Regions from separate parts of the Skermanella mucosa genome, predicted to be linked through region 1. Evidence: riboswitches for the same ligand, from Rfam matches in the RefSeq annotation. Region 1 holds a riboswitch; the other holds the start of a gene.
The links. Region 1 has a riboswitch for glycine ahead of JL100_RS27555 (trimeric intracellular cation channel family protein). Riboswitches for the same ligand answer to the same signal wherever they lie in the genome.
Positions count from the first base shown of each region.

Region 1 (3,377 bases):
CTGGCCGACCCGGGAGGGGTCGCAAGTCCTGAGAACGGGTTCGAAGTAGGTATCGATGGCGAGCTTGATGCTCTCCGGGCTTTCCTCGCCGTAGCTCAGGCCGCCGATGGTCGTGCCTTCGCCGATGCCGACGATACCGTCCGAGCAGTGGAGGCGAACGATCACGATCGTCTGGCGATACATCGTCGCCATCGAGAGAACATGAGGCCTGATGGTCGGAAGATCGACCAGAAAGGTCTCGATCTCTTTGATCTGCAACATTATTTTGATGCTCCCTGAGCTCCCTATGGCCAGAAAACTAAGTCTTGGCTTATGGAAAAGGAAATACTAAATTGGTCTTGAGCGATACCCTGGAGGTATGAAATGGAGATCCGCCATCTCCGTTACTTCGTCACCGTCGCCCGGGAGCGGAACTTCACCCGGGCCGCCGAAAAGCTCCATATCGCCCAGCCGCCGTTGAGCCGCCAGATCCAGCAGCTCGAGGATGAGGTCGGTATCATGCTTCTCGACCGGGATAGCAGGCCGCTGCGTCTGACCGAGGCTGGCCGGCTTTTCTTCGAGCATGCCGTCCTGGTTCTTGAACGCTTCGACGACCTGCGCACGATGATGCGGCGCTTTCGCGAGGCGGAGCGACCTCGGTTCGTCATCGGCTTCGTCGCCTCGACCATCTACGCGGCCCTGCCGCAACTGATCCGGCGTTTCCGCGCGGAAACGCCGGGGCTCGACGTCAGCCTCGTCGAGATGGCCAGCCTGGAACAGATCGCGGCCCTGAAGGATGGCCGGATCAATGTCGGTTTCGGCCGCATTCGCCTAGACGATCCGGCGGTGCGCCGGGACGTCCTTCGCGAGGAACGGCTCGTGGTGGCCCTGCCGCTCAGCCATCCTCTTCTGCAGCGGGAGGGACCGCTGAGCTTTGGGGAATTGGCCGGGGAGCCGCTGATCCTGTACCCCCGGGTGCCGCGACCGAGCTATGCCGATCAAGTGATCTCGATCTTCCGCGACCGCGGCCTGGAGCCGCACATCGCCCACGAGGCCCGCGAGCTTCAGACGGCAATTGGCCTGGTCGCGGCGGAGGTCGGCATCTGCATCGTCCCGACTTCGGTGCAGCGCCTGCGCCGGGACGATGTGGTCTACCGCGAGCTGATCGAGCAGACCATCACGTCGCCGATCATCATGAGCCGCCGGGCCGATGACCGGTCGCACGAAGCGATGGTCATGGCGAGGGTGATCATCGAGGCATATCGGGAATGGGGGTGGAAGATACCGGAAGGATTGGAGACCTGATCTTACCTGCGCCGGAAATCAGACATGGATGGGAACCACGCAGCAGTGCCATCGTAGCTTGGCTTCTCCGGTCTGTGTGAGGCTGCTGATCCAGGAACTTCGGTTTCCCGATACCAGGATTGCCAGGCAACCGGAGGTACCGATCATGCCGGTCAGCCTATCAATCCCAGCGCTGCTGGTAGGAGAAGGTCGGCAGCTTCCAGCCGCCCCAGATGGCCAGCAGGCGGAGCGTCAGGCCGCTGATGAAGCTGATTGCGGTATTCAGGTCGGTGTCGATGCCGAGTTCGCGCAGGCCGATGAAGAGGGCGCAGACGATCAGTGAGACGCTGGCATAGAGCTCACGCCGGAGCACCAGCGGTACCTGGTTGCACAGCACGTCACGCAGCATGCCGCCGCAGATGCCGGTCATCATCCCTGCCATGATGGCGACGATGATGGAGTAATCCATCGCCAGCGCGACACTGCAGCCGATCAGCGAGAACGCGATCAGGCCCATTGCATCGAGTACGAGAAAGACACGCTTCAAATGATGCATGCAGCGTGCGAGCACGGTGGTCAGCAGTCCGGCGGAGATCACCAGGACAATGTATTCCGGGTGCTGGGTCCAGCGGATGGGGAAGTGGCCGAGGATCAGGTCACGGATGGTGCCGCCGCCCAGCGCAGTGACGAAGGCGATGACGGCAACGCCGAAAATATCCATGTTGCGGCGCCCGGCCGCGAGGGCGCCGGACATCGCCTCGACGGTGATGGCGATCAGGTAGACGACGATCAGCATGTCGATTCCCCGAGCATGGGAAGCGGCGGCGGAATGGATGCTGAGGGTAACAGTGGATACATTTGGGGGAGACTCCTGATAGAGACAGGGCACGCTTTGTTGCGGATCCTGTACGCCTCTCCCACTGTCCTTTTACCTGAGAGTTTCGGCTCCGGACGGAGCCTGCCCCTTCGGTGGGCCAGGGCGCGCATGGTACGGCACCTTGGCCTCTCTCCAGTCGGCACAATGTTTCTGCGGTTCAGCATGCCTGAGCGATTATGGGAGTTTGCGCCTTCGGCGGAGGCGGATATCGCCTCTCTCTCCCGCAGAATACGCAGGAATATCCGGGAGTGCTCGCCCGCTGTCAAGTAATAGGTTTCAAAAGAGACTAATTGCGGCTCGAACAGGTGGCATGCCTGCTGCTGTGTTTGGCGCCGATGGAGATCGGCTAGGTCTCTGCCGGCCCTAGAGCCGTACCCGACCGCGTTGATTCGTGAGGAGGGTTTTTCAAGACGGATTTCATGATCAAGTCCAAGCCCAGCTGAATTTTGGAGGACGTATGCCGGCACCCTACTCCCAAGATCTTCGCGCCCGTGTTGCTTGGGCGATCTCGAGCGGTTCGTCCGCCCGGAAAGCGGCCGACCGGTTCGGGGTCGGGATCGGCACGGCGATCCGATGGGCGCAGCGCCTGCATACCGAAGGCCATGTCGAGGCTCGGGCCATGGGCGGCGACCATCGCTCGCGGCTGACGGAACATCGGGAAGCGGAGCTGACGTTGATCGCCCACCAGCCGGACCTGACGCTGGAGGAGATCCGCGGAGCACTGGTCGAGCGGCACGGCATCACCGTTGGCCGGAGCACCGTTTCGCGCTTTCTCAAGGCGCACGACGTCACCCTCAAAAAAACCAGAACGGCAAAGCTCACTTTTTGGCGGCATACTGGGCCTCGAGACTGCGCAGGTAGGCCTGGGGATCGCGCCTGAAGCGGCTGCCTCTGGTCCGCTGCAGACGGCGAGCCCTGATATCGGCCCGCAGGGCGAGCCAGCGGGTTCGATCGACCCCGGCCAGATCAGCGGCTTCGAGTGGCGCGAGGCGGGAGACCACCCACGCGACCAGACGGGCGGGACCGCTGACCACGGTGGCCGATGAGGCCGCGCGCCGACCGGTCGTGCGCCGCTGACAGTAGCGGTAGGAGCCGAACAGCCCTTCCAGCGCATTGTTGGTGCCCGGCAGATCAGCGACGGTATGGCAGTGGAACAGGCCGGGGCGATAGCTGCGGGTCACCTTGAGGAAGTGACCGACCGCCTCGCACAGCCCGCCGGCCCGCGCGCGGTGCCGGG
Region 1 covers NZ_CP086106.1:5,944,025-5,947,401, reverse strand. Annotated here, with positions in the region: gene JL100_RS27565 (muconate/chloromuconate family cycloisomerase) at 1-261, opposite strand, end outside; gene JL100_RS27560 (LysR family transcriptional regulator) at 364-1,284, shown strand; gene JL100_RS27555 (trimeric intracellular cation channel family protein) at 1,445-2,059, opposite strand; glycine riboswitch at 2,284-2,374, opposite strand; partial or broken gene JL100_RS27550 (helix-turn-helix domain-containing protein) at 2,598-2,945, shown strand; one part of gene JL100_RS27545 (ISNCY family transposase) at 2,959-3,377, opposite strand, start outside.

Region 2 (3,377 bases), 550 kb from region 1:
ACGTCCCTGACCGCCGCGATCCGGGTCTTCGCGCTGGCCTATTTCCGGGCGGCCGCCACCGAGGAGGGACATGCCCGTGCCTCCCACGGGCATGGCGAACCGTTCCAGCAGACACCGTTCGAGACGCCGGACGCCGCCGAGTAATCGCCGGGGTTCAGTCGTTGCCGGTGTAGTGTTCCGGCCACTGTTTCCGGGTGACCTCGCCGTCGCTCCGAAACGCGTGGCAGGTGTTGAGCAGCAGCGGCGGGCGTTTGCGCGCGGCGGGGGCGGATGGCGAATCGCCGTCCACCGACCCGCCCCGCGCCCGTTCGCGCGCCAGCACGGGGAAGATCGTCTGGAACGCCGTCGTGGCGACCGGCCCCAGCAGTTCGACCAAATGGGTGCAGCCCTCGACGCCGCCCAGCAGTTCCTTGACCTTCTGGGTCCACCCGGAGCGGATGCGCAATCCGATCAACCGCTGAAAGTTGGGCGTGATCGCCGGGCACACCGCATAGGGGCTCTTGTCGGTCACGGCCTCGACCGCCCTGACCTCGAACCGGTCGTCCACCGTCAGCCGGATCCACATGTCATGGATCGGATCGCCCGGCTCGATCGGGCCGCGGAAGTCGTTCTCGAACGGGTAGGTCTTGACGTCGGTGATATGGCCCTCGATGTCCCACAGCCCGTCGGTCCGGCGGAATCCCTGGCATGTCACCCGGCGGGTATGGATATGCTCGCGCGGGGCGGGTGCTGAAAGCGGCATCTGGACCTGTGCTCTATGTTACGTATACGTAAACCTGTACCCGAATATCGGCCTCGCGCCCCGGGGGGTCAAGCGCGGCACCGGAATGCCTGCGATGCCCCCTCACGCACCTGCCTCACGCGGCGGCCATCAGGATCAGCGGCAAGGCAGCCAGCGCCAGCAGGGTGGAGATCAGGATCATGCCGGCGACCTCGTCGGCCGGGCCGTTGTAGCGGACGGCGAACAGATAGCTGAAAACGGCGACCGGCATCGCGCACTGGATCACCAGCGCCCCCGCCGGCAAGGGGTCCAGCCCCAGCGCCTTCGACACCGCCAGGCCGGCTGCCAGCCCCAGCCCGACCCGCAGGACGGACAGCGCCGCCGGCCGGCCCAGCCGGTACAGCTTCAGCTTCGCCAGCGACCCGCCGAGCAGCAGGAGCATCAGCGGCACGGTCATCCCGCCGAGAAGGCCCGTGACGTCCAGCACCCACCGGGGCAGCGGCGTGCCGGTGCCGATCAGCGCAAGCGCCACCGCCAGCGAATAGAGCGGCGGGGAGGCGAGCACGGTGCGCCACGACATCTGCCCGGAGGCCAGCCCGACGCCGACCGTGAAATGGCTGATCTGGACCAGGGTCGAGAAGGCGATGGCGTAGGGCATCGCCGGTTCGCCCAGGGCGAAGAAGACGATCGGCAGGCCCAGGTTGCCGGTGTTGGGATGGATGATCGAGGGCAGGTAGGGCCGCACCGGCAACCGCGCCAGCTTCAGCACCGCGGCCCCGGCGGCGGCGCAGAGCGCCAGCGCCAGCCCGCCGGCGAGCAGCGTCTCCAGCAGCACGTCGAGCCGCACCTCGGTCTTCGACAGGGAAGTCAGCAGCAGGCTGGGCACCCCCAGATACGCCACCAGGGCCGAAACCGACTTCTCGTCGAACGGCTGGCCCAGGCGCTGCCATAGCCAGCCCAGCCCGGCGCACGCGAAGATCGGCCAGACCACATGGATGAACTGAAGGATCATGGGGGCTCTATACCGCGCGGATGCCGCAGGGGAAACGGCAGAGGCGCGTTGACTTTCGCACCGCACCCGTTAGCTTAGGCGAACATGCTGAAGACCTCTCGCGGGAGAGATCGCCGGGCGTTCGTCCCGGTGGCGCCGAAGGAGCAACCGCCCCCGGAAACTCTCAGGCAAAAGGACCGCAGAGGGAAGCACTCTGGAAAGCAGGATGCCGGTCGGTCGATCCGACTCGGACACACCTCACCGAAGGAGTAAGCTGGTCCTGCCGAATGGCGCGCCGGTGAATCTCTCAGGTCCGCGACAGAGGGGGCCGTGACCGCGCCGTTCGCGCGGAATGGGACCCTGTCGGAGGAAATGTTCCTTGAGTGACTCAACTGGCGGTGACGCCCCCCTGCTGACGACGCCGCTCCACGCCCTTCATGTGGAACTGGGCGCCAAGATGGTGCCCTTCGCCGGCTACGACATGCCGGTCCAGTACCCCCTGGGCATCCTCAAGGAACATCTCCATACCCGCGCGGCCGCCGGGCTGTTCGACGTCTCGCACATGGGCCAGGTCCGACTGATCGGCGAAGGCGCCGCGGCGGCGCTGGAGACCCTGGTTCCCGGCGACGTCCAGGCGCTGGGGCAGGGGCGGATGCGCTACAGCCTGTTCACCAACGAGCAGGGCGGCATCCTCGACGACCTGATGATCACCAACATGGGCGACCACCTGTTCCTGGTCGTCAACGCCTCCTGCAAGGAGGCCGACATCGCCCATCTGCGCCGGCACATCGGCGACCGGATCGCGGTCGAGTACCTGGGCGAGCGCGCGCTGCTGGCGCTCCAGGGGCCGCAGGCGGCCGAGGTGCTGGCCCGGTTCGTGCCCGAGGCCGCGACCATGAAGTTCATGAGCGCGATCGAGGCCGACTTCCGCGGCGTGGCGGTGCTGATCACCCGCTCCGGCTATACCGGGGAGGACGGCTACGAGATCTCGATGCCCGACGTGCTGGCCGACACCGTCGCCCGCCTGCTGCTGGCCGAGGCCGAGGTCGAGGCGATCGGCCTGGGGGCGCGCGACTCGCTCCGGCTGGAGGCGGGGCTGTGCCTCTACGGCCACGACATCGACACCACGACCACCCCGGTCGAGGCCGGTCTGAACTGGGTGATCGGAAAGCGCCGCCGCGCCGAGGGCGGTTTTCCCGGCGCTGATGTGATCCTGGGCCAGCTCGCCGACGGCACCGCGCGCCGCCGCGTCGGCATCCGCCCGGACGGCCGGGCGCCTGCCCGCGAGCACGCCCCCATCACCGACGCCTCGGGCGCCCCGATCGGCGAGGTGACCAGCGGCGGCTTCGGCCCCAGCGTCAACGGCCCGGTCGCGATGGGCTACGTCGCGACCCCGGCCGCGGCGCCGGGCACGCCGGTCAACCTGATGGTCCGGGGCAAGGCGATTCCGGCCAGGGTCGCCGAGATGCCCTTCGTCGCCCAGCGTTATTACCGGGGATAAGCGTTTCTCCGGCCGTCCTACTTCCTCAGGTTTTCAATTCCGGGATATCCGCCATGAGCACCATCAAGTTCACCAAGGACCACGAGTGGATCCGCGTCGAGGGCGACGTCGCCACCGTCGGGATCTCCGACTACGCCCAGCAGCAGCTGGGCGACGTGGTCTTC
Region 2 covers NZ_CP086106.1:5,396,841-5,400,217, reverse strand. Annotated here, with positions in the region: gene JL100_RS25040 (ribbon-helix-helix domain-containing protein) at 1-144, shown strand, start outside; gene JL100_RS25035 (DUF2889 domain-containing protein) at 155-742, opposite strand; gene JL100_RS25030 (AEC family transporter) at 858-1,733, opposite strand; glycine riboswitch at 1,825-1,922, shown strand; gene gcvT (glycine cleavage system aminomethyltransferase GcvT) at 2,170-3,213, shown strand; gene gcvH (glycine cleavage system protein GcvH) at 3,267-3,377, shown strand, end outside.
Region 2: linked by a shared signal. The riboswitch ahead of gcvT (glycine cleavage system aminomethyltransferase GcvT) and the one ahead of JL100_RS27555 (trimeric intracellular cation channel family protein) in region 1 are both predicted to bind glycine.